Regions from separate parts of the Paraburkholderia sp. J11-2 genome, predicted to be linked through region 1. Evidence: riboswitches for the same ligand, from Rfam matches in the RefSeq annotation. Region 1 holds a riboswitch; each other region holds the start of a gene.

Evidence for each region. A riboswitch is a leader RNA that binds a small molecule or an ion and turns the genes downstream of it on or off. The one in region 1 is predicted to bind fluoride.
Region 2: another riboswitch for fluoride. It lies ahead of U5A57_RS15150 (hypothetical protein); the one in region 1 lies ahead of U5A57_RS19145 (MutS-related protein).
Region 3: another riboswitch for fluoride. It lies ahead of U5A57_RS19625 (voltage-gated chloride channel family protein); the one in region 1 lies ahead of U5A57_RS19145 (MutS-related protein).
Region 4: another riboswitch for fluoride. It lies ahead of U5A57_RS15115 (respiratory chain complex I subunit 1 family protein); the one in region 1 lies ahead of U5A57_RS19145 (MutS-related protein).

What each region holds. Positions count from the first base shown of each region.
Region 1 is NZ_CAJMYY010000013.1:33,675-41,138, reverse strand. It holds gene U5A57_RS19175 (class I SAM-dependent methyltransferase) at 1-4, opposite strand, end outside; gene U5A57_RS19170 (hypothetical protein) at 62-268, opposite strand; gene U5A57_RS19165 (YbaK/EbsC family protein) at 455-946, opposite strand; gene U5A57_RS19160 (DUF190 domain-containing protein) at 1,089-1,457, opposite strand; gene U5A57_RS19155 (DUF190 domain-containing protein) at 1,633-1,962, opposite strand; gene U5A57_RS19150 (MutS-related protein) at 2,046-3,599, opposite strand; gene U5A57_RS19145 (MutS-related protein) at 3,596-5,131, opposite strand; fluoride riboswitch at 5,290-5,352, opposite strand; gene U5A57_RS19140 (ATP-dependent protease) at 5,554-5,937, shown strand; gene U5A57_RS19135 (porin) at 6,006-7,085, opposite strand; gene U5A57_RS19130 (MFS transporter) at 7,217-7,464, opposite strand, start outside.
Region 2 is NZ_CAJMYY010000009.1:202,436-209,899, reverse strand. It holds gene U5A57_RS15175 (MutS-related protein) at 1-660, shown strand, start outside; gene U5A57_RS15170 (dynamin family protein) at 758-2,851, opposite strand; gene U5A57_RS15165 (hypothetical protein) at 2,866-3,588, opposite strand; fluoride riboswitch at 3,665-3,732, opposite strand; gene U5A57_RS15160 (hypothetical protein) at 3,827-4,252, shown strand; gene ppa (inorganic diphosphatase) at 4,271-4,810, opposite strand; gene U5A57_RS15150 (hypothetical protein) at 4,823-5,293, opposite strand; fluoride riboswitch at 5,416-5,481, opposite strand; fluoride riboswitch at 5,635-5,702, shown strand; gene U5A57_RS15145 (DUF190 domain-containing protein) at 5,875-6,204, shown strand; gene ppa (inorganic diphosphatase) at 6,204-6,740, shown strand; gene eno (phosphopyruvate hydratase) at 6,819-7,464, shown strand, end outside.
Region 3 is NZ_CAJMYY010000013.1:143,105-150,568, forward strand. It holds gene U5A57_RS19610 (SDR family NAD(P)-dependent oxidoreductase) at 1-338, shown strand, start outside; gene U5A57_RS19615 (DUF3079 domain-containing protein) at 348-551, opposite strand; gene U5A57_RS19620 (penicillin acylase family protein) at 755-3,265, shown strand; fluoride riboswitch at 3,332-3,403, shown strand; gene U5A57_RS19625 (voltage-gated chloride channel family protein) at 3,497-4,786, shown strand; gene U5A57_RS19630 (methyl-accepting chemotaxis protein) at 5,008-6,561, shown strand; gene U5A57_RS19635 (EAL domain-containing protein) at 6,579-7,464, opposite strand, start outside.
Region 4 is NZ_CAJMYY010000009.1:193,633-201,096, reverse strand. It holds gene eno (phosphopyruvate hydratase) at 1-646, shown strand, start outside; gene U5A57_RS15125 (hypothetical protein) at 691-1,035, shown strand; gene U5A57_RS15120 (DUF190 domain-containing protein) at 1,187-1,555, shown strand; fluoride riboswitch at 1,606-1,677, shown strand; gene U5A57_RS15115 (respiratory chain complex I subunit 1 family protein) at 1,843-2,790, shown strand; gene U5A57_RS15110 (hydrogenase) at 2,795-3,475, shown strand; gene U5A57_RS15105 (proton-conducting transporter membrane subunit) at 3,478-4,956, shown strand; gene U5A57_RS15100 (NADH-quinone oxidoreductase subunit C) at 4,953-6,440, shown strand; gene nuoB (NADH-quinone oxidoreductase subunit NuoB) at 6,471-7,280, shown strand; gene U5A57_RS15090 (proton-conducting transporter membrane subunit) at 7,285-7,464, shown strand, end outside.

The DNA of each region.
Region 1 (7,464 bases):
CCATCCGGGTTCTCCTACGGGGCGGGTGAGCACGTCGCGGCTTCGCCGAACGCCGGATTTTCTAGTATTCCTTAATTAACCGGGCCAGCGACTCTGCCTCTCGCGCAATGGCTTCGTCTGCCGATACGCCGTCATTGATCCATAGCTGGACGGTATCCACGAACGCTTTTTGTGCCGCGCCGCACAACTGGGTGATACGGATTCGATAAACGCCATCGAAGCTGAACACCTCCAGACGCCCTTCGTACTCACGCGCATAGAACTTCATCGTTCGCTCCTTGAGTCGCCGCCGTGCGTTCCTTCGATGCCGCGGGTATCGCCGCCGCGCCCGCGCGTCCTGCCGCCCATTCGTACGAGCACGAGCGCGCCCTTTCGTCGCGCGAGATCTGCACGCGAACGTGGGAGTTTTACCGCTACGTCGACATTCAATGCGCGGCGGCCCCGCACCGCTCACTCACGCGCGGCCACTCATGCCTCGCATGCGCCTTGCAAAATGGGCACGCTCCGCGTCGTCCATCAGCGCCAGAAACTCGTCCGCTTCCATATGAACCAGCTCTTCGTGATCGCCCGCCTCGAAGTAGATGTCCGGCTGCCCCGCCAGGTTCGCTTCGAGATAGGTTTTCATGCCATACGCCCCGCAGATTGGCGGCAATGCCCCAGCATCGCAGTCCTTGAACAGCTCGCGCAGGTCGGCTTCTGTCGCGAGGGCGAGCCTGCGGCCTGTCTTGTTCCAAAGCTCCGACAATTGCACAGCATAGGTCGAGGGCAGTACGACGGCCACATAGCCGTGCTCGTCTTCGAGCAGTACGGTTTTTGCAAGGCGGTCGCCGGGAATGTGCGCTGCCGCAGCGCTTTCCATGCTCGAATGACTGTATGGGTGGCGCACGATTTCGTAGCGTGAGCCCTTGCTGCGCAGGCGTTCCTGCAGAGTGGTCGACATCGACATGGCACACCTCCTGTCGAATGCGTAGAAGAAAACCAGCCGCTAGTCACCACTTCAGAATAGTTCACACGCGCGTGAATAGCACGCCGGCGCCGCCGCCGCAGATTCGCAGTACGAAGACCTGGCGGCGCATGGTGTGAAGTGACTATTTCGGCTTATGACCGAATAGGGAAAAGCGCGCTTTCCCTGCCTGCTGCGAGTCCGCACCGAGCACCCCAAACTCGACGGGAAACCGCGTGTAGAAGACGTGAACGTGCTCAGCTTCAACGGCGTCGAGCATGCGCTGCGCCTCGTCTTCCGTGACGGCGAGAATAACCTGCACCGGTTGGTCAGCGAGATTCAGCAGATGCGCCCCATGATGTGCGCCGGCATGCCCAGTCCCCTCCGCGCAGTTGATCACTGTGACGCCGTGGATTCCCAGGCGGCCCGCTTCGTGAAGCAGCCATTCGCACACCGTCCGATGTCCGTGATGGCGGTCATGTTCGGTGTAAAACGTAAGCTGAAAGCCGTTCATGCCCTCCTCCACGCGCGGGAGACCGCTGAGCAGAAGCTGCAGCCGGAAGGTCCTTCGGTGCCGACCCGGCACCGAAGGACCCTCAATCCATTCTAGTGCAAGGGTCTGGCGCCGACATGTGCTGCATTGCAGCGCACGCGCGCGACATAGGGCACAAGCTCAGCGTGTTCTGTCCTCAGTCCGCAGCTTTCGTTCCAAGCGTGGCGTATTCGATTCGCGTACGCGTATAAAAGAGGGGAACACCGCCGCCGTTGAGCGTGTCGAGCAGGTTGTCAATCTGCGCATCTCCGGCGATAAGGGTGACGGCGACCGACTGTTCCGCAAGCTCGAAAAAGCGAGCCGCATGATATTTTCCCTTGTGGTCTACACCTTCGGCTACCTCGACCACCGTGGCGCCATGAATGTCCGCATGCCTGGCTTCCTCAAGTATCCAGTCAACGACAGAAAGGTGCCGGACGCGATGACTCTGATTAGCCGCATAGATGGTCAGTTGACTACCTTGCATAAACACCTCCTGATCAAGTTAATGAACTGTGCCGGGCCAAAAGCCAGAGAAGCGACGACGCCCCGCTGGCTGCTGCCCTGGGGTCAAGCCTTAACGCGTGGCGAACGCTCCTGCCTATGCCCAGCATCGTCTGACTCCATGGCGTCTTCCTCGAATAAGGCGCGGTACAAGTCCTGCCCGAAACTCGTTTGCAGCGGCTCTCCCTGAATCAGGCGGAACGTGCGCTCGCCGTCTTCCCGGCGTTCGGCCCGCAGAAAGACTGCGGGAAACGCGCATTCAGTAGCGAGACCCTTTGCCAACGTGAACAGATGCGTGACAAGGCATATCTTTACGCGCGCCTCGAGCAGAGCCTCGATAATCGCTCTACCGACTTCCGAGCCCTCACGTTCGTTGGTCGATGCAAACGACTCGTTTGACAGGAAGAGCGCGTGAGGCCGGATATGGTCAACGACCTCGCTCATGCGTCTTAACTCTTCGTCGAATTTTCCGCTTTGCATCGTGACATCTTCCTCCCGCTTGTAGTGCGTGAAGATCCCGGTCGCGACGTTTGCTTCAAATGCCGAGGCGCCGACGATGCCGCCCGCCTGGAGCAGTACTTGTGCGATTCCAATACTACGCAAAAAAGTCGATTTCCCGCCCTGGTTCGCGCCGGTCACGACCATAGCATCCTTGCCGTTCGCGTCGACATCGTTGCCCACCGGTGCGTGCTCCACACGCAGTGCGAGACTGATGTCGTACAGCCCTGAGAAGCTGTGCCTGCGCTGCTCAACCGGAAAAGGCACAGGAAAACAGACTGGCAAACCTCGCTTTGCCAGTCTGTTGCGCAAATTCATGAAACCCAGATAGAGGCCAAGCTCCGCGCGCAACATCGCGAAGAAGCGCTTGATGTGATCAGCCGACTGGGCAAGCGCGTTTGCAACGTGGTTGATGCCGCGCGCTTCAAGTTCGGCGACCGCACGGGCGCCGTTCTCATCTCGCTCGGCAATGCGGAACGTGTATGAGCGTGGCCGCCTTGCGAATAGACGGCGAATCAGATTCGGGTCCGGCTCGTGGGGTCTGCGTAAAACGTAGCGGGTGCCCTTGTTGCCACGACCTGGTTGCGCACTCATCAGCACACCGCGGTTGAACCTGAGTTCCCTCAGGCAATGCTTAACAGCTGCGAAATAGTCATCCGGCAACGCTTCGCGCACCATCGCGAAGAACCGTCTGAACCCGGCCGATTCGAATGACGACGTTTCGTCGTCCGCGAGCTGGCGCAACTTCACCAACGAGGCGAAATACGCCTGCACGAGGTCTCGGGCCGAGTGCAGGACGCTGCTCGCCGAAGCCGTCAATCCCCAGTAGAAGCTCTTGCGCTCCGTCTCCTGCGCCTCCACGGCAATCGCATAGAGCCGCCGTACAACGGCCTCGTGGCTCAGACAATCCCTGAGCACGGCCTGTCGATAAAGAATGTCGCCAAGCTCATCCAGACTGACGGTCACGACCTTCTTCGCCACACCCTCGAGAAATTCGTCGCCCGCCCCCATCGCCGCAAAGACGGTGGCGAGTTCGAGATCCCGCGTGAGCGTGGTTTCGTTCCATTGTTCACCGCGATGCCAGTCGAAATCGCGCTGCGCATAGAGCAACCATGCTTTCATGATGCAAGGCGCTCCTTCAGGCGTTCATAGGTGAGCCCGTACTGCTCGGCCACAGAGACGGCGTATGCGCGTCCATCGGCGGGCTTTCGGCGAATACGGAACGTTCGCTGCGCCGGATTGGACGGGCAGATTTCACTGACCATGCTCACTGTCTGCGCGCCGAGCCGGGCCAACTCTTCGACAAAGGTCACGCATACGCAAAGCGCGTCGCGTTCCATAATCCGGTTGACGATCCGGCGGCAGAGAAATAGCGCATCGGCAAGCGTCGTGGAACTGAAAATCTCGTTCATCACGATGACGCTGCGGGGCGTGGCTCGCGCCAGGATGGCGTGCATGCGCATGAGGTCATCCTGCAACTTGCCGCGCATGTCCTTCGTATTCTCTTCACGCTCAAAATGTGCAAAGAGCTGATCGCAGAGATACAGGCGCGCCTCACTGCCGGGCACCGGGCAACCCAGCCTCGTGAGGTAGTGAAGTTGCCCGAACGCTCTGGCGAAAGTCGTCTTGCCGCCGTTGTTGGGACCCGAGACAACAATAATGCGCTCAGCACGCTCCAGCCAGAAGTCGTTGCGCACAACTGGAAGCTTGTCTGCACACAGCTTGTGCGCGAGCGCGAGGTCGAACGTATCGTGACAACGTTCGGCCTTGCTCGACGACGAAACCACCGGGAAGCAGAATGGAAGACCTTGCTCCCGGCAATTCTGAATATAGGCGTCGTACGCGATGTAGAACTGCACCTCGCGGTCGAATGAGGCGATGGTGGCGTCAAGGAAGTCAGTGTGATTGAGCTGGAAGCTGGCGAGCATCGCAAATGGTTGAGGCTGGAGCCTGGCGACGTAGTCCAGTATCTGTGCCTCGACGTGATTCATTTCCGGCCATTCCTTGACCTCGACACTGTGGTCCTTGACCTCACCCTGCTTGAATCGCTCGAAAATAGCCACGACGTATGCGCTGTAATCGCTCTCGCGGTCGTCATTCAGCACGGCCACCGCGTTGCCGTGAATGTGCACCGCGTATCTAACGGCTTCCAGCGCCGTCTGCAGGTCCACCACATCTCGCCTGAGTCCGATGAAGTCCTCGCCACGAAGATACCCTGCAAGCCACGCGCTGAACTCGCGCAAGCCTGCCGACTTCGGGTGAGTCTCATGTAGCGTGGCTTCTAACGTCCCAAGCGCATCGCAATACCGGAACGCAGCTTCGAGAAACCACCATTGTTTTTGTCGCGGATAGTAAAGCTTCTCTGCCTGTGCCAGCGCTGAGCGCATCTTGCGCATCGACTGCGCAAAGGCGTGAATACAGCGGGAAATCTCGTGGCTCCCGAGGTCGCGCATCACGTCGTGCCGGTACCGTATTGCACTCTCACGATCGAGCGCTGTACGAAAGAACGGCTTCAGGTCGTACTCGTCATAGCCTTGCGTGAGCTTCAGCTCAATCTGGTCGAGATTCAGGTCGCCAAAGCACTCCGGCTCGTGCACTTCGCCAGCAAGCGGCCCGTCTTCGGGTGTCTCAAACAGGATGCTGTGAAATCCCATTTCCAGTCCCTCGTCGCCACGCCTTTGGCAGAGCGCGACGAAACCCAAGCCCAACGAAGGTTGGGCTGTGACGATGTGAACCGGGAGATGCCGTCTTGACGGCACAGACACAGGTGGGGCCAGCGAAGAAACCGCATGCACCGACAGTGCCTGTTCCCAGGCCGGTAGGCATCATTAGCCCGTCGGGGCGGTTCCAGGAGAATGCCATCTCCTGCAACAACGTTACGCCTCTATCGCCAGCGCTGCAAGCCCCCAGGCGGGCGTACCCGGGCAGAACGCGGTGTGTGGCAGCTGCCGCATCGACAGCGTTCGAACGCGCCGCAGGCCGCCTGCGCGGGCATCGCAGTTGCGAAAGTGAGGGAGTCTCGGGCGTCCAGTCGCGGCCCGCGCGATAATGTGCCACGGCCCACATGAGATATGCGATGACAACCCCATTCGACGAGGCAACAACGGCGGCGATCGCCGCGTTTGCCCAACTGGACTTCTACACGGCTGTGCAGGCGATGCGCGCCGAGGCCGACTACGACCGCGAACGCGACCAGTGGATCTCGCACTACATCGACGAGCACGGCGGCGGCGTGGACGATGCGGCATACGACGCCTTGCACGCGCAGGCCCAGGCAACGCCGGAATACGCGCAGTTCGTCGATGCCGTTCGCAGGGAGATCCTGGAATACTTCGGCGTGACCGACGATCAACTGGACTGGATGGTCCTGCTGCGCGACGACGACAGCGATGCGCTTTGGGCGGAGGTCAACCGGCAGCGCAACGTGCTGGGCACCGGTGAAGTGCGCGGAGACCTCTGATCACCGCTGGGCGTCGGGGTGTGACCAGAGCGTCGCCCCCGAAAATCAGGCCGTACCCGCGAGAACGGCTAGAACAAATGCCTGATGCCCACACGCGACAGGAATTGGCTGTCTGTCGACGAAGTGCCGGCCAGCGCGATCGATGCCTTGGTGCTGTCCCCGAATGCTCGCTGCGCATGCACGTCGAGGTAGACATCTGTGCGCTTCGAGAGCAAATAGTCCACGCCGCATGAGAGCGTGAGCCAATGCGACGCATCGAGCTTGTCGTACGTGAGCTTGGTAGCGAGCACGAGATCGGGCCGGGGCCGATACTCACCGCCGACGTGAATCACCTGATCCTGTGCGCTGGCGTTTCCAAGTTCCAGATGGGTATTGGTATAAACCGCTGACACCCGCCATTGACCCGGTGTATAGGTCGCGCCAAATCCGAAGATGCGCTGCTTGTCGACGAGCAACGCGGTAGCGGGCGTGATCGGGCGCCCGAAGATTTCCGCCGCGCCAGTCATGCCGACATAGACGGGGGCGCCATTGATATCGGTGTAGAAGGCGCCTGCGGCAAAGGCGCTGCCGGCGTATTGCACCGTTGCACTCACCGCGCGACCGGCGTTTGTCGTCGTGCTGCCGGAACTTGCGCCGAAGCTGTACTGCGCGCCGGCCGAAAAGCCCGCAACCGTGCGCGACATGAATTGCACCGTGTTGTTCAACCGCTCGCCGGAAACGCGATCCAGGTCGCCGTTTTCAACACTGTAGATGCCACACGACAAGCACGGCAAATAGCGGATCATGGAGTACGCGAAGTCGTATTGACGCCCGAGCGTCACATCTCCAATCGACGCATCGCCCAGGCCGACATAAGCCTGCTTGCCGAACAGCAGTCCGCCTTGCCCCAACGTACCCGTGTTCACCGAATAGCCGTTTTCCAGCTTGAATAGCGCATGCTTGCCGCCGCCCAGGTCTTCGACACCCGTGAAACCTAGCGAGTTGCTCTTGTTGATGCCGTCTGCCATGGCGAAAGACGAACTGCCGTGGACGTTGCTCACGTAGGTCAGCCCTGTATCGAGGCTGCCGAAAATCGTCACGCTCGACTGCGCGTTCGCAGCACCGTGCATACCGGCCAGCACGAGGCCGGCGATCATGGTCTTTTTCATGTCTCGTTCTATTGTCTTTATGGTGAAAATGCAGGCGCGCGAGCGCCCCTGCCAGGCTTACGCCCGGCATGATGCGAAGGTGCGGTGAGTAGCTGGCCGGGCGCGGGCACTGCCGCGCACGGTGCCGAACGCTATCTGGACACGTCCACGTTGCGTGTTTCGGGAAGCATCGCCATGGCGGCAAGGCTCAGCACACTGGTCGCCACCATGTACCACGCGGGCGCCATCGGGCTTCCGGTCCAGGCAATCAAGGCCGTCACGGCGAACTGCGTGGTGCCGCCGAACAGCGTCGTGCCGATTGCGTAGACGAGCGACACACCCGTGCTGCGAAAGCTGGCGGGCAGCAATTCGGGCATGACCACCATCGCCGCCGTTGCGC
Region 2 (7,464 bases), on a different contig from region 1:
CTCTATGACGTGAGTCTCGCATTGCGAATGCAGGAACCGCCCGTGGCGAATGACGTCGATGCAACCGGTAAGGACCTCATCGTCGTGACCGGCGCGAACCAGGGTGGCAAGTCGACGTTTTTGCGCGGCATTGGCATCGCCCAGATGCTGTTACAGGCGGGCATGTTTGTCGGTGCTGTGGAGTTCGACGCCAATGTGACGCAGGCGATCTTTACCCATTACAAGCGCGAAGAGGACGCCACGATGCACGGTGGCAAATTCGACGAGGAACTGAAACGCATGAGCGAGGTGGTGGATCATCTGGCGGAAAACGGCCTGTTCCTTTCGAACGAGTCGTTCGCGTCGACCAACGAGCGCGAAGGCTCAGAGATTGGCCGTCAGATCGTGGATGCGCTGCTCTCGCACCACGTAAAGGTTGTTCTCGTGACGCATCTGTTTACCCTGGCAAAGGGCCTCTACGATGACGATCCGTATCCGAGGACGTTTCTGCGGGCCGAACGCCGGGATGACGGCGTTCGCACTTTCAGGCTCATGGAAGCCGAGCCGTTACAGACAAGCTTCGGCCAGGACCTGTATCAGGAGATATTCGGCACAGGTCAGCACGCGCCAGACGACAGCGTCAAGTCGGAGGGCACCTTGTCAGGGGTCGACGAGTCTTGACGCGCTGGCGATCCTCCCACCGACGGAGGCTCGCCAGTGCGCGATTTGAGTCAGTTACCCATCCAGAGCCGGGAAGTCTCGCTGTGGTGGCGCAGCTTCATTTCCCGGACAGGTCATTATGTTCAATAGCGCCAAGGATCGCCAAGTCATCCTTCAAACGTTGCACGTTCGGCTGGACCCCTTCACTGCCCTGGTCGCGCAAACGTTCGAATCGTTCGATGTACTCCGTCAGCGCCTGAGCCAGCGAGGTCAGGCTTCGTTGTTTCCACGTCTCGAGTCGCTGCCGATAGGTGTCGAGTGCCCGGCGCACGACTTGCACGGACGCACTGGAATGCAACGCAACGCGAGCACAGAAGTAGAACCCCCACCGCCCGAAGACCCGGCCCCACGATCTCGCCAGTAACGTCGTTGGCAAATCCTCCTGTAGAGCGAAAGCTGGAGCAATGAAAGAGACCGGCAGTGCTGAGACCATGCCGGGTTGGCCCAACATTTCTTCGACACGGCGGAGCGCGACGCGGGCGCTTGCATGGTGGGTCTCGACGGTTCGCATCGCCGCGCTGGACAGCGATAGTGCACGTGCATTCGTCGCGAGCTCGAGCAGTCGCGTTGCGTCGAACGAGAGATCGTGAGTCTCGGACCATAGCGACGCGGCGTTGTGGGCAATCTCGTCAATGAGTCGGTTCATTGTCCGGTCGATCGCTTTTGCAGCGCCTGTCCTGGAGCCGATTGCAGCGTGAGCGGCATCGCGGTTCGCGTTAGGGGTTCGCAATGCGTCGTCAAGCTGCGCACTCGTACTGGCAGCGGGCGCGTGTAACATCAGCCGGGTATGGATGGCATCAAGCACGTCACGCCGTAATGTCGCGAGTTGACGCCGACGTATTTCCGCTCGCTGCAACCGACACTGCGCCAGCGCTTCGGCAAAAGGGCCATCGAACCACGCGCGCCGCCATGGTGGATCTTCTTCCCGTGTGCTGACCAGATAGACGGGAACTTCGAGCTGCGTGCTTTGCCAGAGTCCGCGAACGACGTGTTCGTAGATACGCCAACGGTCCTCAGCGCCGACAAGGTCGACCTTCGTAACGAGTACAACAACCCGCGCGCCATGGCCGGAAAGCTGGCGAACGAGCGCGGCCTCGTGAAGCGTGAGGGGGGCCGCCGCCGAGATGAGCACGACTGCGATGTCGCACCAGGGCGCGGCGGTTGCGGCTACCGGTGCAACGTCCCAATCGTCCCATGAGACGCCAGGGGTGTCGATGACGGTAGTGCCATCGTAGAGCAGCGGCGAGGGGGATTCGAACGTGATTCGCGTGACGCCGCGGGAGTTCCGGGAATTCGAATGCTCGTCGACAAATTCGGCTATGCGAGCGCGGTCGATCAGTTCAGTCTTCGAGACGGCAAATTCTACTGTACCGCGCGCTACCTTCCCGTAACGGATCTCGACCGGTACGGCAGTTGTCGGAAGTGCCGCGACGGGTAAGAGAGCGTCGCCTAACAGGCTGTTTATCAACGACGATTTTCCGGCACTGACAGCACCAAAGAACCCAACGACGATGTCCGGCGACGCCAGGTGTCGTGCTAAGTCCATGCAACGGCGATGAAGGTCACCGAGCCCGTGCGACGCGGTAATCCTTTCGAGTTCGCTTACGAGCGGTTGAGCGGGCGGACTGCCCGGGATACGTTGTGGGCCGCGCGACCCGGGACCGGCGAGCGTCTCTCCCGTCCGTGTCGTCATGTCGAAGTTCTTCGCGAGTGCATTTTCGAGCCCGTCGAGCAAGGCCATCAAATGACCGACGAGGCGGCAGGCGTCTTCCTCTTGCCCCTCAGTCAACCCACAACCATCGCTGATGCTGGCTTCCTTCGCGGCGCGCGGATCAAGTTCGGAGAGTGCAAGCATCGCTTCGCTGATACGGAGCCTGCAGGATTCGAGGGAGCTGGTGCGCGGCGCGGGGAGGGAAACATCATGGCGAGCGGTTATCGTTTGCATCGCCTTGCGGATCAGCTCAAGCTCGCTGATCATCATCTGGTGCTGGACCGGAGCGGCGTCAGCGACGCGGGACGCAAAGGGCGAGCGCTGCATGAGCGGATCGAGATAGTGCAGTGCATCAGTGAGGCACGCATCGATGCGAACGAAGGCATCTCCCACGCGTCGAGCGTACACCGCGGGGAAAGTGTCCTGCCTGTCGTTTCGCATGATGGTCGCTCGGCTCAGTTGGCTGACAGTGTCTGCAGGATCTCGCTCCAGCCGGCGCACCAACCGATGGCGGCGATCAGCGCACCCCGATCCGCCGCGGTATCCGTTCCGCGGCTGTCCCAACGGAAGGAATGCTCGAAACGCGCGAGATGCTCTGCAATGTGGGATACGGCCACGCTGTGGTGCTGCAGGACAGTCGAGCCATCGTGCTCCATTGCTTCAATCAGATGAGCGCGGCAAAGCGCGTCGCCGCGGCTTCCGGAGCATCGTCCGCAGACATACGGCAACCATCCTTCGCGATTCTCAACTGCGAACGCGCGCGCATTGGTGAGATCCCGACCTTGAGCAAGTCGTTCCGGCGGCGCGCTCCCCCGAGATTCGGGGCCGTAGCCCAGAGTGCACATATGGCATGGGCCGGAAGGCCTCAGTCGATGTCGCATCACTCCCGGTGGCGTCAGGCTGTACACGCCATGCCCAGCCACCAGGTGCGCAGCACGTCGCATCAGTTCGTTGTACAGAATTGTGCTGCCGTGGATCAGATGCGGGCGAAAGGCCGCCTCAACGCAGAAAAAGGAAAGACCATGCCGCGCGCACATTCCCCAATGGGCGTAGAGGCGCGCTCTCACGTCCGCATCCATGATGCTGCCCTGGATAAACCACCAGAGAAAGTCGACCTCGCCGTCAGACAACGGCAACGGGAGCGAAGAGTGCGCAGCGAGATGGGGAGAGGCGGGCACGAGACGCTGTCCGGTAAGACAAACGGAAAACAAAATCTGGACAGGGGCATTGAGATGACCCGACAGCTCCCGACCAGGAACCGTAGGCATCATCAGCCGGGCGAAGCCGGCGGTTTGAGGAGGTATGCCATCTCCCGCAACTTCATTCTAGTGACGCCGCTTCGAATTGGCAACGGATCACCCATGCAGGCATGAGCGTTGTCCTACACTGTCGCTAAGGCGGCACGGAGGCTCAAAAATGGCAGCACCATCCGAGAACACGAGACGTGCGCTGCGCGGGCATCTCTGGCGTTTGCTGGAGCTCCTCGAAAAGGTGCGGGAGACGAGCGGCACCCACGCGAGCAGCAGCGCTCACATGAGCTATGTGCGTCGTCCCGGTGGCGACGCGCTGGATCGCGTCCAGCGCTTCCTCGAAGACTTCGACCAGGAGGTCGGCCGGGCGGCGATTCGATGGGGGATCGACATCGAGGGGGAGCCGATTGATGCGATGCACGCACTGTCTGTCACATTGCAGTTTGTCGGGATTGCGATCGATGAGATGTCGCCAACGCGCCTGTCCGGCTTCGGAGCGCTGGAACCGGCATTCGAAAAAGAATACGCGGCGTTTATCAAGAGACTTCGCGCGCATCTCGACGTCCTGCAGCGTTCGCTTGAGCAGAGGTAGACCAATTTTTCACGCGATTCAGTGGCCGGCAGCCTCCCGGTAGGCCGAAGCGGCCTGGAGCAACTCGCTCGCGGCATCATCGGATGAACCCCAGTGCTCGAAGCGAGACCATTTCCCTTGCTCAAGGACCTTGTAGTTGACAAAGAAGTGCCGGAATTCATGCAGGAGCAGTCTGGGCAAGTCTTCCAATGCCAGTATGTCCGCGCTTGACGGACAGACGTTGCTCACCGGAACCGCGACGATCTTTGCGTCGGGGCCGCGTTCGTTGGTCAGATGCATGGTGCCCAGGGCTCGCGCCTCCACGACGGCGCCAGGCACGATTGGAAACGGGGCAACCACGAGAACGTCCAGGGGTCTGCCATCTGGAGCGAGCGTGTCCGGCACGAATCCGTAGTTGGCGGGATAACGCATGCTCGTCATCATGAACGTCTCAACGCGCAGCCATCCCGACTTCGGGTCGGCCTCGTACTTTACAGGCTCCCCAAAGGCAGACATCTCAATGATGACGTTAAAGGACGCAGGGAGATTGCTGCCTGCACCGATTCCGTCGTAGTCCAAATCGGTTCCCCCTTAGCTACGCAGGGTTGCGACAAGCCGCTTCGGGCGCAACAATAATCCCAGACCGTCGACCGCGTGGCGAACCACGACATCGGCGACGTCCAGCGTGTCAATGGCGAGGCCCTCGGTGCCGAGCACGGCGATCCCGAGCGCGGACTGCTTTAGCATGAGGGCGTCGTTTCGCCCGTTACCCATTCCAGCAACGCGATCCGGGCCCAGGCGCCTAACATAGTCGCTTTTGGCGAGCGCCTGTCCTGCGGCGGGCAGGCAGACGACTTCCACCGGACAATTACGCAGATGCTCGCGCGCATCGCCGTAGGTATTGCCGGTTATGACATGAAGATCCAGTTCGTTGGCCAGCGCCGTCAGACGTGACTCGACGCCATCGAGCAGACGCCCATCGACGGCGAGCGTTCCGTTGAAATCGAGAACAAGATGCTCGAGGTTGAGGGTACGAAACCCCGGGATGTCGATGACGATCATCCGTCTCTCCTTGCGCGCCTCGAGGGAAATCGGGCCCCTGCCACGGCGCAACTGGCGCTTTGCCCGCGCCATCCTGGAGCATGGGAAGACAGACATGCGCAACAGCGCGGCCCGATGTCCGGACGGCTGCAGGCATCATTAGCCGGTCGCACCGGCGGTTGGCGGAGAATGCCATCTCCGTAAGATCCGGTGCTACAACTCTAGACAATGCCGGGAGGCTGCGCAATCCGGTTTTTTGTGACTGGGGGCTGAGGGTGCGTTGGCCCGGTCTCGGGAACGACGCACCTTCGGAAGTGCTTCGGCCATGGCCAGTAGCGGGTGCAAAATATGCGTGTTACACTGGCCCGAAAGGAGATGGCATTCCTCCTCAAACCGCCGGCTTCGCCCGGCTAATGATGCCTACGGTCCCTGGGTCAGGAGCTCGTAGGCATTGCCAAAGCGTCCTGCTACCCAGATTTGTTCAATCTACGAATCTGGTAATTCATGCGATCTGTTCCTTTTCTGTGCCTTGCGAGGCGTGGTGGTCACGCGCGTTCGTTTTTCCTTGAGGTGGCGGCCAGCCTGTCTGTGTGGAGGCGCCCATGAAGGGGAGCCAGCTCACCCTCTACGCTGCGAACCAGAGCCACCGTGTGAAACACATGACGGTGGTCGAATGGTTGCTCCATGAAGCCAAAGAGGCTGGCATCGTTGGCGCGACGGTAGTCGAGGTGGCGGAGGGCGTGGACGCGAAGGGTCGATACCACGCGGCGCGTTTCTTCGAGCTCACGGATCAACCGGTCGCTGTTACCTTGATCGGCGAGGATGAAAGGGTAGATGCAATGCTGGCCTTACTGCGAGCCGGCGGCATTCGCCTTTTCTATACGCGCACGCCGATCGAATACGAGACCCTCGGAACGGTTGGAGGCCAGTGATGGATTTCAACGCTATTCCACCCGGCGAGAACGTCCCGCTGGAAGTCAATGCCATCATCGAGATTCCGGCTCAGAGCGAACCCGTGAAATACGAGGCGGACAAACACCTCGGACTCCTGAGGGTTGACCGGATCATGAGCGCCGGTATGCGCTACCCGGGCAATTATGGCTTCATTCCGCAGACGCTTGCCCGGGACGGCGATCCGCTGGACATCATCGTAATCGCGCCATTTCCGCTCGAACGGCTGTCGCTGATTCCCTGTCGACCGGTCGGATTACTGAACATGACCGATCAGGCCGGCCCTGACGAAAAGGTGATTGCGGTGCCGACTGACGGCGTCTGCCCGGCGACCCGCATCATCACGGACCTGGATGGCGTTGGCGAGTACACGTTGAACCAGATCCAGTTTTTCTTCGAGAACTACAAGAAGCTCGAGCCGGGCAAGTGGGTGCAGTTCGAGGGGTGGGCGGACATCGACGCGGCGTATCAGGCAATCCGCATCGCCGTGGCGGCGTTTCACGACGCACACCCGTGATTCTGTCTTCTTCCGATCTCGAGGTGGCCATGCGAAAGCCGGTCACCGGATCAGAGTGTCGAGTCCGCAGGAGCCGCGATGAGCAACCACGCAGTGATTGACACGATAGGGGCCGACGAAATCCTTGATTCGCGCGGCAATCCGACGGTCGAGGTCACCGTTACGCTGGACAACGGTATCGCGGCCACTGCGGCAGTACCTTCCGGGGCATCGACCGGTGAATTTGAAGCGGCCGAGCTTCGGGACAGGGATCCCGGCCGGTATGGAGGCAAGGGCGTACTGCGCGCGGTCAAGCACGTGAATGAAGAGATTGCGTGGGCGCTGACGGGGCTGAGAGCGGACGACCAGCGACTGATTGACGAGAAACTCATCGAGGTGGATGGCTCCGAGACGAAAGAGGTGCTCGGTGCGAACGCGATCCTGGGAGCCTCTCTGGCGTGCGCGAAAGCCGGGGCGATGGAGAGCGGCTTGCCGCTGTTCCGCTATCTCGGGGGGACAAACGCCCACGTGCTGCCTGTCCCGATGTTCAATGTACTGAACGGCGGCAAGCACGGACACCGTGGGCCGGATGTCCAGGAGTACAAGCTGGTGCCGCTTGGCGCACCGACGTTTCGCGAGGCACTGCGCTATGGCGCGGAAACGTACCATGCGCTTGGCGCCGTGCTGGCCGAAGGGGGCGCGTCCACGAATGTGGGTGACGAAGGCGGCTATGTTCCCCAGTTGC
Region 3 (7,464 bases), 110 kb from region 1:
ACGTCTCCTCGGGTCTTGCGCGCTTCGCGTTTCCGGGCCGCGCGATTTATGGGCCGATGAAGGCGGCGGTCGAAGCGCTCACGCGCTATATGGCGCTCGAACTCGCGCCGCGCCGAATCGCGGTCAACGTCGTGGCGCCAGGCGCCATTGCGACCGACTTTAGCGGCGGCATCGTGCGGGACAATCCGGAGGTCAATAAAGCAGTAGCGGAACACACCGCGCTCGGCCGCGCGGGATTGCCGACTGACGTGGGGCCGGTTATCGCGGGTTTATTGTCGGATGACTTTGGATGGGTGAACGCGCAGCGCATCGAGGTGGCTGGCGGCATGCATATTTGATTTCGCCGGTCACAGCGCGACGCTTTTGCCGGTCGCGTCGACTTCGATGCCCCAGTCGCCTTGTTCGAACCAGTCGTCGCCGAGCAGTTCGGCCGGATGCTGCGTGCGGCTCTGGCCGTTGCCGCATCGCATGTCGCCGGCGGGGCAGTAGTGGTCGCAGCCCCAGCACAGGCGCTCGGGGTGCTGGGGGTGAATCGGAAACTTCTTTGCCATGATGTCGTCCCGGTGCGATCCCGGAAAGGACGCAATATCAACATTGTCGTCCTCGCGCGCCACAGTGGCAGATGGCAGAGTGTCACGCCCAGCAAGCGCGGCTGCTGCAGATTGTCGCAGCGTCATGCTATGGTCGTAAGGCGGCTGGCCGATCCGGTCGCAGCGCCCGGAGGCGCTAATCAAAACGACCCGCATGCGCCGCCATGACCCGTTCGAGCCTTTCTCCGCAAAAGCGCCGCGGCGCGTGGCCGCTGATTGTGTTGTGTACTGTCGTCGTCGTTCTGGTTGCCGGGGTCCTGGCGGGCTGGCTGACATTGCGCGGCAGCTTGCCGCAACTGGACGGCACGCGTGCCGCGCCGCTCTCCGCGCCCGTGACGATCGAGCGCGACGCGCTGGGCGTGCCGACGATACAGGGCAACACGCGCGGCGACCTCGCGTATGCGAGCGGCTTCCTTCACGCACAGGATCGTTTCTTCCAGATGGATTTGCTGCGCCGGGTCGCCGCTGGCGAGATGGCGGCGCTCATCGGACCGGCGGCGTTGCCTCTGGACCGCCGCGACCGGCTCTTGCGCTTTCGCGAACACGCCCAGGCAGCGCTCGCCGCGCTCTCCGCTGACCAGCGGGAACTGATCGAACGCTATACGGCGGGCGTCAACGACGGCCTGCGCTCGCTTCGCGCGCGGCCGTTCGAGTACTGGCTGTTGCGCACGCAACCGGCGCCGTGGCGTCCCGAGGACACGGTGCTCACCGTCTACGCGATGTACTTCGATCTTCAGTACGACCAGGTGAGGCGCGTGCTCTCGCGTGCGGCGCTGCGCGAGCGCGTGCCCGCCGACCTGCTTGCGTTCCTGCTGCCTGAAACGAGCCATTGGGACGCCCCGCTCGACGGGCAGCGCGCATTGCCGCAACCGCCGGCGGCGTTGCCCGCCGCGCCGCCATCGTGGCTTCCGGCAACGCGGTCCGCCGCCGATCTCGATCCCGACGCCACTTCGCTTCTCAGCAGCGTGCCTGGTTTCGTCGGCGGCGAGAACGCGGTCGATTCGATGGTCGGCAGCAACGGTTTCGCGGTCGACGCCGCGCATAGCGCGCACGGCGGCGCGCTGCTCGCGAGCGACATGCACCTGGGACTCGCGCTGCCGAACGTCTGGTACCGCCTCTCGCTCGTGTATCCCGCCCCCGATGGCGGCGAGCGGCGTATCACGGGCGTCAGCCTGCCGGGTACGCCGTCCGTCGTGGCCGGCAGCAACGGCCATATCGCGTGGGGCTTTACGAACAGCTATGCGCGCTTCGTCGATCTGGTCGAACTTCAGCGTGATCCTGCCGATCCCTTGCGCTACCGGGTGCCGGGCGGCGGATGGGACAAGGCGCGGCTGATCCACGAGCGCCTCGATGTGAACGGCGGCGCGAGCGTCGATCTGCCGGTCGTGCAAACGCGCTGGGGGCCGCAACTCGTTGTCGGCGAGCACGCCTATGCATTGCATTGGGTCGCGCAGGATCCACAGGCGACCAACATGAACTTCATGCAGCTCGAAGGCGCCACGAACGTCGCCGACGCATTGCGCGCCGCGCAGACCTTTGGCTTGCCGACGCAGAATTTCATGGTGGCCGACGCGCAAGGCCATATCGGCTGGACGCTTGCCGGGCCGCTGCCGCGCTTCGCGGATGCCGACGGCGGCGCGGCGGCGCTCGCGAGCTTGCCGTACCGCTCCGAAACGTATGCCGGCTGGCAAGGGTACCGTTCGCCCGATGCGTATCCGGTGCGCGTCGATCCGCCGGCCGGGCGCATCTGGACCGCGAACAACCGTACCGTGCCGCTGGAGGACGTGGCGCGCATCGGCGACGCCGGCACGGATCTCGGCGCGCGCGCCACGCAGATTCGCAATGACCTGTTCGCGCTGCCGCATGCGAGCGAGCGCGACCTGCTCGCGGTGCAGACCGACGACCGCGCGTTCTGGATCGAGTTCTGGCGACGTGTCGCGCTGGACGCGCTCGATGCGCGCGCACTCGACGGTCATCCCAAACGCGCCGAATTCCAGCGGCTGGTCCAGGCGTGGGACGGCCGCGCCGATGTGGATGCCGTCGGCTACCGGCTCGTGCGCGCGTTTTACGACTCGCTCTACCAGGCATGGTTCGGTGTACTGGACAAACAGTTGGCCGCGATTGCGCCGGGCCTCAGCTATCGCGCGGCGAACTCGCGTTACGAAGCGACGATGGAGACACTCGCCGACGATCGCGCCTGGATACCGGGAGCCTTCGCGGACTGGCGCGCGTTCATGCTGGACCGTATCGACCATACGATCGCTAGCTTGCCGCATGGTGCGAATGGCACGAATGGCACGAAGCTCGAAGACGCACGCTGGGGCGAGCGCAACCGCGCGGCAATTGCGCATCCGTTCGCGCGCATGGTGCCGGAGTGGCTGCCGTGGGTTCGCGGCTGGCTCAGCGCGCCGCATGACCCGTTGCCGGGCGACTCCAACATGCCGCGCGTGCAGTCGCCGGCGTTTGGCGCGTCCGAGCGTTTCGCGGTGTCGCCGGGGCGCGAGCAGGACGGGATCTTTGAGATGCCGGGCGGGCAGTCGGGTAATCCCATGTCGCCGTACTTTCTCGCGGGACATGAAACATGGGTGCGTGGCGACGCAGCGCCGTTCCTGCCGGGTACCGCCGTTCATACGCTCAAGCTCGTCCCGGCCGGCGCGCAGCAGGCTCAAAACTGAGGGCCGCAGGTTCGCCAGCGCGGCGACGATCCTGTTGCAGCGTCTTATGTTGTCGCATAAAATCACGGGGCTTTCGGAGATGGCATTCCTCCCGTAACCGCCCTGCGTTCCCGCAGCGCTGATGATGCCTACGAGTTCCTGGGTGCAGGAGGTCGTAGGCCGTCCACGCGACGCCCCCCCTGTCGCCCAGGTGATTTGCAACCGTGCAAGCAAACGCAAACCTGGACCGCAATGAAATCCCTGAAGTCTATCGAGCAGTTCGCGATGGTTCCGTACCTCGCGCGCTGGCTGCTGCTCTCGTCCGTGCTTGGCGCCCTGGCGGGCAGCGCCTCCGCCTTGTTCCTCTATGCGCTCGATCGCGCAACCGACATCCGCGTCGCCCATGCCTGGCTGCTCTGGCTGCTGCCCGTTGCCGGCTTCGCGACCGGCTGGGTCTATCACCGTGTCGGCAAGCCGGTGGAAGGCGGGAACAACCTGCTGATCGACGAAATCCACGACCCGCAAAGAATCGTGCCCAAGCGGATGGCCCCGCTCGTGCTCGTCGCCACCGTGGTCACGCATCTGTTCGGCGGCTCGGCCGGACGCGAAGGCACGGCGGTGCAGATGGGCGGCGCGCTCGCCGACCGGGTCACGCACGTTTTCGGCCTCGACCGCGAGGAGCGCCGCATTCTGCTGATGGGCGGCATTGCAGCGGGCTTTTCGTCGGTGTTCGGCACGCCGCTGGCCGGCGCGATCTTCGGGCTGGAAGTGCTCGCAATCGGGCGCCTGCGTTACGACGCGCTGCTGACCTGCGTGGCGTCGTCGCTGGTCGCGGACCAGGTGTGCCGCGCGTGGGGCATCCATCACACGGTCTATAGCATTGCGTTCGTCCCGCATGTCACGCCGCTCGGACTTGGCTCGGCCATTCTCGCGGGCATCGCATTCGGCGTAGTGGGCATGCTGTTCGCCGACTCGACCCACGCGCTCTCGGCGTTCATCAAGCGCAAGATTGCCTACGCGCCGGCGCGTCCGTTCGTGGGCGGTATCGTCGTGGCGCTTGCCGCTACCGCGCTGAACGTGCCGCAGTATCTCGGCCTGGGCATTCCGACCATTGTCGAAGCGTTCAATCATCCGTTGCCCGTCTACGACTTCGCGGGCAAGTTCGGCTTCACCGTCGTGACGCTGGCATCGGGCTTCAAAGGCGGCGAAGTCACGCCGCTGTTCTATATCGGCGCGACGCTCGGCAATGCGTTGGGGCATGTGCTGGCCTTGCCGATGCCGGTGCTCGCGGGCCTTGGTTTCGTTGCCGTATTCGCTGGCGCCGCCAACACGCCGATCGCTTCGACGGTCATGGCAATCGAGCTGTTTGGCGCCGACATTGGCGTGTATGCGGCGCTGGCCTGCGTGGTGGCTTATCTGTTTTCCGGCCACACGGGCATCTACCGCGCGCAGCGCGTGGGGCAGGCGAAGCATCCGCTTTTGCCCGCTGGCATGCGTCTTTCGGACATTCCCGCGTTGCGCCGTGTACGGAGCAGCGATTGAGTCTCCGGCATCGCGTCATCGTTGTCTTGTCCACCTGAAAGCGAAGCGCATCGGGCTCGTTAGCAGAAGTGAGCGGACGACGCCAGAAGCGCTGGCTGATTCTCCCTATATCGGTTCGCCTCCTACCCTTGGTGTGGGGGATGAGTCAAGCTTGCCGCGCTCGCGTCGAGGCAGGGTCTCGCCGTGAGCCACATAACAGGGAATCGAATAAGGGGACAGCCATGAAGTGGCTCGATCGCATGACGGTGTTCAAAAAGCTGCTGACAGCATTCGCCGTTGTGATCGTATTTGCGGTGGCCGTGGGTATTGCCGGCGTCTCGTCGCTGGCGTCGATGCATGATATTGCCGATGAAATCTGCAACCGGCACATGAGCGGCCAGTTCTGGCTGGAGGAAGCGGCGCGCAGCAAGTTGAGCACTGACCTCGACGCGGCGAATCTGGGCTACGCCGATGAAGCGGGGCGCAACCATCTGAAGGAAGACATCGTCGCGCAGCTCAAGCGCATGCATGAGTCGCTCGATCGCTACGCCGGTGCAGGCGTGTCGGCTGGCGACCGCGCGCTCTATGACGACGTGCTCAAGAAGACCTCCGCATGGGAAGCGATCGTGCATCAGCAAATCGGCTTCGCGCCCGTGCCCGCAGGCGTGGACAACGCCGAACTCGTGCGCCGCGCGATTGCGGCGAGCGTTGCGTTGGGCGACAGCGTGGCCGCGCTGATCGATTCGCTGCAACGCGAGGCGAAAAACGCGCAGACCGCAGCCACAGCGCAATTCCAGCATATGCGCGCGCTCGTCATTGCGATTCTGCTCGGGGCGGTCGCGACCGGCGCGCTGCTAGCCTGGTTGATTTCGCGGCGGCTTTCACGCCAACTGGGCGGCGAGCCGGCTTACGCCATGGAAATTGCAGGCCGTATTGCAGCCGGAGACCTTTCGGTATCCGTAACAATGCGACCCGGCGATTCGAGTAGTCTGTTGCACGCGCTGGGCGAGATGCGTGTGCAACTGACTGGCATCGTCGCCAACATTCAAGACTCGAGCGGTTCTATCCTTCTTGCTGCCCGCGAAATCTCGCAAGGCAACACAGATCTCTCGCAACGCACCGAAGAGCAGGCGGCGTCGCTCGGCGAAACCGCGACGAGCATGGAGCAGCTAACCTCGACCGTGCGCCAGAATGCCGAGAACGCGAGACAGGTGGGCGGGCTTGCGCGCGGCGCTTCGGAGGTTGCGGCGCGCGGCAGCGAGTTGGTCAGCGAAGTGGCGAGGACGATGGGTGAGGTGGCGCAGGACGCGAGGCGCATGACCGATATCATCGCGACGATCGAGAAAATCGCCTTCCAGACCAACATTCTTGCGCTCAACGCCGCCGTCGAATCGGCGCGCGCCGGCGAGCAGGGGCGCGGCTTCGCGGTCGTGGCGGGCGAGGTGCGCGCGCTCGCGCAGCGCAGCGCGGCTTCGGCGCGCGAGATCAAGGAGCTGATCGAAGCCTCGACGGCGGGCGTTGCAAACGGCGCAACGCTGGCGCAGCGCGCGGGCTCGACGATGGTCGAGGTAACGGAGGCGGTGCAGCGCGTCACGGACATCATGGGCGAAATCGTCGCCGCCTCGGGCGAGCAGAGCACGGGCATCGAGCAGGTCAACCGGGCGGTGGCGCAAATGGACCAGGTCACGCAGCAGAACGCGGCGCTGGTCGAGCAGGCGGCCGCTGCCGCAAGCTCGATGGCCGATCAGGCGGCGCAGTTGCAGCAGGCCGTTTCGGTATTCAGGTTTGCGAATTAAGCCGTTCTCTGCTGCGTTTAAATCGCCGGCATGCTGTTCGCCTCACGCGGCACGCGATGCTTGCCCAGCCATTTCGCGAGATCGCCGGCGGACATCGCTTTCGCGTAATACCAGCCCTGTCCGTACTGAACCCCCTTGTTGCGCAGCCACGTCACCTGTGCCCCCGTCTCCACGCCCTCGGCGACGATTTGCAGGCCCAGCTCGTGGGCCATCGAAATGATGTGCGGCGCGACCACGCTAGAAGCGGTATCCTGGACGATCGTATCGACGAACGACTTGTCGATTTTCAGCACGTCGATCTCGAAGGTTTGCAGATACGCGAGGCTCGAGTAGCCGGTGCCGAAGTCGTCGATATAGATGGGATGACCGGCGGCCCGGAATGCCGCAATGACACTGCGCGTGGCTTCCGCGTTCATGAAACTGCGCTCGGTCGCCTCGATGCGGATTTGCGCGGGCGCGATGCCTGTTCCTTTGAGCGATGCGGTAACGAGGTTCAGAAAGCGCAGGCTTTGCAGATCCTCGCTGCTCACATTGATCGAGACATAAAACGACGGATTGGCGGCCAGCAATTTGCCGAGCTGCGCGATGGTCTTTTCGAGCACGAGATCGGTCAAAGGCTGAATGAGGTGATTGTCTTCGGCCACGCGCACGAAGACGTCGGGCGAGATGGCGCGACCGTTCAGCGTCCAGCGCACCAGCGCTTCGGCGCCGGCGCACTGGTTGTCGGCTAGCCTCACGATGGGCTGGAAAACCACGTCGATCTTGCGCCGTGAAATGGCCCAGGACAGCGTTGCGGGAAACGAGAGCTGCCGCGTAACGCGCTTGTAGGCGAGCCAGCCGAGCGCTGCGCCCGCGAACACGCCGATGGTCAGCCACGCGGCGAGCAGTTTGGGCCAGTCGCCC
Region 4 (7,464 bases), on a different contig from region 1:
AACCAATCGTGCGGCGCTCGACCTGGTGATGCAGGCAATCGAGCGCGCCGGATACAGGCCAGGGGAAGACATCTCGCTGGCCATTGACTTTGCCGCGACCAGCCTTTGGCGTGACGGTCGATACCGGCTGGCGCGTGAGGGGAGCGACCTTTCGGCACAGGAGATGGCGGGACTGTGCCGGGAATGGGGCGAGCAGTACCCGCTGGTGTCTGTTGAGGACCCACTCAGAGACAACGACTGGGGCGGCTATGCCCAGCTGACGCGCGAGCTCGGCGACCGGATGCAGATAGCGGGCGATGACCTGTTCGTGAGCAACCGTCCGTTTCTCGTAAAGGGAATCGCTCAGGGTTGCTGCAACTGCGTCGTCGTCAAGCCCAATCAGGTCGGAACGGTTACCGAGACGCTGAACACCGCGCGTATGGCACTCGCAGCGGGCTATTCGTGCATGGTGGCACATCGTTCAGGGGAAACGGAAGACACAAGCATTGCTGATCTGGCAGTGGCGCTGAATTGCGGCCAGATCAAGGCCGGGGCGCCGGCGAGAGGCGAGCGCGTCGCGAAGTACAACAGGCTTCTGACCATCGAGGCGAGGCTTGGCGAACACGCGCAGTATGCGGGGCGCGCGGTGTTCCAGCGCAGATGTTGATCGGTGGTGCACCGTGAGCGGGGATGGAGGAGAGCGTGGATGGCATGCCGAGGCTGCTTCATGACCGGGCGCTATTTGAAGCATTGTTGACACACGTCCAGACACTCAACGTTGCGATTCGCGAAGGCGTCATCTTTGGCTACCCGGCGATTTTCATCGACGATCGCGTCGCCTTCTGCGTATACGGTAGCGGCATCGGTATCAGGTTGCCCGCAGGTGTCGCGCAGCTCATGGTCGATCGTGGACGTGCGTTTTATTTTCAACCCTATGGGCGCTCCCTCATGCGGGAATGGGTGGAGATGCGCGTTCCCCGCGACCGGCTGGATGAAATCACGCATGTGCTGAGCGAATCGATCCGCTTCATGAGGGCGTCTGGAGACAGTACCTGATCGGCTCTGGCGCACCAGCTCGGCGGCCGCGCTTTTGCCGCGCTGCAGCATCCGTGACGCCCGTAGCCATGCACTAGAATTCGTTGTGGGGCCTTGGGCCCCGGGGCTGCCGACTTCGTGACGGCATCCTGGTGTCGTTGAAGGAGCAGACATGAACGGCTACCAGCTCACTTTCTATACCGAACAGAATCGCCGCCATGGCCACCATACCGTCGCGGACTGGCTGCTTCATGAAGCGAAGCAACTGGGCATTCATGGTGCGACGGTCATTAATTGTGCAGAGGGAACGGGGCATGCGGGGGCGCATCATGCCGCTCACGTGCTCAGGCTGACCGATCAACCCGTCCAGGTGATCCTTGCCGTTACAGAAGACGAGGCTGACCGGATGATGGACGCGGTGAGAACCGAGCACGTGCATGTGTTTTATACCCGCTCTCCTGTGGAGTTTGGATTGGTCGGCGGTGACGAACATGAAAGCGCCGGGAAGCATTTTTCTCTCTTCCACCGGCGGCCGCACTAGAAGAAGGTTGCAGGCTTGCATGTATCGAGGCGTCTCCTATACTCGATACTGTTGTTTGCGGAGATGGCATCCTCCCTTAACCGCCGCGTCGTCTCCACGTGGCTAATGATGCCTACCAGTCCCCGGTAGCCGGGGCCGGTAGGTATTTTGGCCGGCTCGCATTCACGAGCATCCCGGGCATATCAATGCCAGAAAAAAGCGAAGAACATGGGATGCACCAGCGAGCGTTCATGGCAAATCCCCCCCTGCGTTGACCTTTGCTCCCCTGCATGGGCGGGAGCCAGGCCATGAGCGCACGCGACATCCTGCTCCAGATCGCCCAGGTGGCGACGGTGCTCGCCCTTTCGCCGCTGCTGCAGGGCGTGATCCTGCAATGGGAGGAGCGCATCCAGCGTGGGCGGGGGCCAGGCATCTTCCAGCCCTATCGCGACCTGCGCAAGCTGTTCCGCAAGCAGATCGTTGTGCCCGACACGGCGTCGTGGATCTTCTGGTGCGCGCCGATCGTGGCGTTTACCTGCATGATGACGGTGCCGATCCTGATCCCGGTTCTCACCGATTTTCCGCTGCCACTCTCCGACATGGGCGACATACTGGGCGGCGGCCTCATTCTCACCCTGGGTTCCTTCGCCATCGTGCTGGCCGGCCTTGACTCGGGCAGCGCCTATGGCGGCATCGGCTCAAGCCGTTCTGTCATGCTCGGCATACTGGCTGAGCCCACCTTGATACTCGTGCTCGTCGGCATTACGTTGCTTGCCAAGGCGATGTTGCCGTTCGTGGTGAACCACCTGCTCGTCCAGCAGCCCGCTGTGTACTGGAGCCCGGCGCACCTCTTTCTCGTGTTCGCTTTCTTCGTGCTGCTACTCGTGGAAACGGACCGTCTGCCGATACATTCGAGCACGCATATCGAGGTCTACATGATCGAGGAGGCCCGGATCCTCGAATATTCCGGCCCACTCCTGGCACTCCTGAAGTGGGCGTCGATGATGAAGCAGTTCATCCTTTTCACGATCTTCTGCAACGTGCTCACCCTGCCATGGGGGCTTTCGCAGCGCGGTACCGTGATCGGGGCGGTCGGCGCGGCAGCGGGGCTGTTTGCGCGGATGCTCGTCGTGGCGCTCGTGATCGTGCTGGTTGAAACGGCGCAGTCCAGACTGAGGTTTTTCCGCTATCAGGAACCGCTCGCCGCCTCGTTCATGCTCGCGGTACTCGCGATTGCTGCAAACCAGTTGCGGTGACGCCATGCTACTTGCCCATCTGAATCCTCTGGCGGCGTCCCTGTTCAGCCTGCTGGCGATCGGCAGCCTCCTGCTGGCGTTCGTCATGCTCGGCTCGCGCTGGCTCAAGGACTATCTGCTCGCCTTCATGGCGGAGTCATGGTTGATCGCGATCCTGTCGGGCGCCGTCGGCTATTTCGGCAACTTCCACGAACTGTATCTGGTGGCCGTGCTCACGGCATTCTTTCGAGGTCTTGTCCTGCCGTACCTGATCTGGAGGATCATTTCGCGACTGTCCGTCGAGCGCGAATTACATGTCACGTTGCAGCCGAGTTCGAGTCTGGTGCTCGGGGCGTTGCTGGTCCTCTTTGCCTTCGTCGTCTCGAATCATCTGGGGAACTCGCTCGGGCTGGGCGGCACGGTGGTCGTGCTCGCATTGACGGTGATGCTGTCGATGAAGCTCATCGGATTCCTGATGCTTGCAGTGCGGCAGGAAGCGATCAGCCAGGTGCTTGGCCTGCTGGTTCTCGAAAACGGAATCTTTCTCGGCTCACAGATTCTGGTCCCGGGTATGCCGCTTCTCATCGAACTTGTTCTCCTGTTCGATCTTCTCGTCATCGTGGTGAGCTTCGGTGTGCTCGTGCGCTACCTGGTCGCGCACGTGGGCAGCACGAGCAGCCATGAACTCAGGCGTCTGGTGGGGTGATCATGATCGAAGCATGGCTGGCGATTGTCGTCCTCGCACCGGTGCTGGCCGCCCTGGTTGCTGGCGCGAGCCAGCACGTGAGAATGGCCGAGTACGCCAACCTCGCGGCCGCTGTCGCGTGTCTCGTCGCGTCGCTATGGCTGGTCATCCATGTCGACGGATCGAGGACGTTTATTAACGGATACGTTCTTTTCGACGGCCTGGGCGCGTGGACCCTTGTTTGTACCTGCGTCGTTTATTTTCTGGCTTCCGTCTACGCTGTCGGCTACATGCGTCTTCTCAGGGAGGAGGAGGGGCGCTTGCCCGGCTTCTACGCATTGTTTGCGTTGTTTGCCGCGACGATGATCTGCGGCCCGTTGATGAATAACATCGGCGTGTACTGGATCGCCATCGAACTGACGACGCTGGTGAGCACGTTTCTGGTGGGCTTCGAGCGCGGCCAGGAAGCCATCGAAGCGGCGTGGAAATACATCATCGTCGTGTCCGCCGGCATCAGCCTCGCGCTGCTCGGGACCGTGCTGTTTTACTGGGCGGGCAGTCTTGTCCTCGGCCCGACATACGACATGACGTGGGATACCTTGCGTCACGCAGCGCCGCGCATGAGCCCAGCGCTCACGCAAATGGCCTTTCTTCTGGTGCTTGTGGGTTACGGGACGAAAGCAGGGCTCGCACCCATGCACACGTGGTTGCCTGACGCACATAGCGAGGGTCCGGCACCCGTATCGGCCATGTTGTCGGGCGCACTACTGAACACGGCGATGCTCGGCGTCGCCCGCTTTCTGACCATAACGGATGCGGCGAGCGGATCGATGCTCCCGCGCACGGTTCTCGTTGCTTTCGGCGCATTCTCGCTGTTCGTCGCTGCGCTGTTCATCGTGCGGCAGCAGGGCATAAAACGGCTCATGGCGTATTCGAGCGTCGAGCATATGGGTGTGCTGGCTCTCGGCTTTGGGTTCGGCGGCTCGCTTGCCATCGCCGCGGTGCTGTATCACATGCTCAACCATTCGCTCAACAAGTCGCTCATGTTCTTCGGTGCGGGGAACGTGATGCGTGTTTATGGGACGAAGGACATGGATGCCATACGGGGCGTCTGGTCACGCTTTCCGGTGACCGGGGCATTGTGGATCGCAGGAGCCGTCGCGATCACGGGTGCGCCGCCATTCGGTCTCTTTCTGAGCGAACTAGCGCTGATGCGCGCCGGGTTCGCTACTCCGAATGCATGGGCCGTTATCGTGCTGCTGCTGCTCCTGATCGTGATCTTCATCGGATTCCTGAATCACTTTCGGACCATGTATTTCGACACGCGGACGCCGGATGCCGCTGTCGCATCTGTTGCCAACGGCGTCGAGGTCAGCCCGTGGATGACGTTACCAATGTGGATGGCACTCGTACCCGTATTCGTGCTCGGGATCTGGTGGCCGCAGGAGCTGTGGCGCTATTTCGGTGTCGTCGCGACAGATCTCGGCGGAGGCGCGCGATGACGAACTGCGAGTACGTGACGCTGTCGATAGACGAGCTGATGGGGCGTGCGCAGGCGCTGGTCGCAGCAGGCGGCCGCTTTCAGGGCGTGTATGCGTGGTTCCCGAGTGCATCAGACGCAGAGTTGCGATACGTCGCCACCTTGCCCGGTCAGGAGACGTTCACTGGCTGGCGTGTTCCGGTGAGGGCGGACTCCGTGCCAAGCCTTGCGGCAATCAGCCCGCTCCTTGGCTGGCATGAGCGCGAAGTCATGGAAATGAGCGGCATCGCGTTTTCGGGACACCCCGAGCCGGAGAGACTGGTGACGGCGTTCCTGCCGCAAACGGATCGGGGACCCCTTGAGCCTTCCGGTTCACAACGAGACAGCGTCGCGGCAACGCTGCCGGCTCCGGTATTGCCAGCCGTATCGGGCAAGCATGTGCAGTTGCTTCCCTTCGGGCCGGTCCGCGCTGACGTACTGGAATCCGCCCAGTTCATTTTCTACTACCTTGGCGAAGGCATCCTGCACTATCACCCGAACCTGTTTCTCAAGCACCGCGGGATGGAGAAACAGTTCGAGGGCATGGATGTTGGGTCGGCCACGTTGCTCGCTGAGAGGGTAGCAGGCATTGACAGCGTGGCGCATGCGATCGCTTATGTCGAAGCCATCGAGGATGCCGCGGACTGCGAAGTGCCCGTCAGGGCGCAATGGATCCGGCTTCTCGCCGCGGAGCTCGAGCGCATCTACAACCATCTTCATTACCTGGGGCACCTGTGCCACACGACGACCCTGAAGGTCGGCGAAGCGCAGGGAAAACTGCTTGAGGAGCGGGCGAAACAGATCAACGGCCGCGCCAGCGGCAGCCGCTTTCTGCGCAGCCTTGTGTGGCCGGGCGGCGTGCGCAGTGAGCTTGATCTCGAAACCATCAGGGAAGGGCTGGGGGTGCTGAAGCCGCAGATTGACGAATACATCGGGCTGATTGAAAGAACGACCAGTCATCTCGACCGTCTGATCTCCACGGCACCCTTGAGCCAGGAGCTCGCCTTTGACCAGGGTGCGACCGGACCGATCGAGCGTGCCTCCGGTGTGGATCGTGATCTCAGGCGCGATCATCCCTATGCAGCCTATCGCACGCTGAAACCGGAGGTTGCCGTGGCGCAGGAAGGGGATGCCGCAGCGCGGATGCGGGTTCGCATCGCGGAACTGCGCGCGAGTATCGCACTCGTCGACAGGGCCATCGCCGAGGGGCTCCCCGAAGGCGCGTTATCTGCTGTATGCATGCCCGTGGCGGGCTCCGAAGGGCTCGGCTGGTCGGAGTCGCCGCGCGGGACGGTTCTGTATGCCGTGCATATCGGCACCGACGGGCGGCTGTTGCGCGTGAAGATCAAGTCGCCGTCGTTCGCAAACTGGCGGGTGTTTCCATCGACCGTGCACGACAGCAACATGATGGACTACGCAATCAATGAGGCAAGTTTCGGGCTGACGATCTCGGGCTGTGCCCGGTAGCCATCGCAGACGATTTGAGGAACGCATGCCATGTCACTCTGGACCTGGTTTGGACTCAAGGAAGGCAGCGCGAGCACCGACTGGCCGTTGAAGGGCGGCGAGGACGGGCAGCGGGGAGTGCTTGGCATGCCGCGCTATGACCCGTCGAAATGCCGGCCGAACTGCGACGAGTGTGCACAGGCCTGCGTGACTCACGCCATCAGTTTCAGATCACAGGACGATGAAGCCGCAACCCCGGAAGTCGACTGGGGGCGTTGCATTGTTTGCCAGCGCTGCGCGGAAGTCTGCCCGACTGCGGCTTTTACCCCATCGGCGGACTGGGCGCTGGGTGTCAGCGAGCGGCTCGATCTCAAATGGGACACGGCATTTAGCGAACGCATCCCTCGCGAGGTCATGGAACATGGGCGACGCGCGTTTGGACGCAGCCTGCATATCCGGCACGTAGACGCGGGGTCGTGTAACGGTTGCGAATCCGAGTTGCAGGCATTGAACAATCCCTTCTATAACCTGCACAGGTTAGGGATTTTCTTCACGCCATCGCCTCGCTTCGCCGATGTGTTGCTGGTTACAGGCCCGGTCACGAAGGCGATGCACGGGCCGCTTCTCGAGACCTGGGAAGCGATGCCGGCGCCACGCTGGGTGATTGCAACCGGCACCTGCGCAGTTTCCGGTGGCGTCTCGGGCGGCAACTACGCATCGGGTACCGGGCTTGACGGTGTCGTGCCCGTCGATGTCTATCTGCCAGGCTGCCCGCCCAACCCTGCGGCGTTGATTCACGCGCTGTTGATGATCGTCGGGCGGGCGCAGCAGCGAATGAGGGGAGGCCGGATTGAACGCTAACCACTTGCTGGGCATTGCGGCCGCGGCCTGGGTGCTGGCCGCCATCCTTTCCCCGCTACGGGTCATGCATCGCCCGATCCGCGCGCTGCTTGGCGCAGGCTGTGTGCTCGGGATGCTCGCCTGTCTCGTCGCCTTGCCGCTGGGCACGTCGCCCGTAAGACTGGGCGTCTCGCTGGCATCTCAC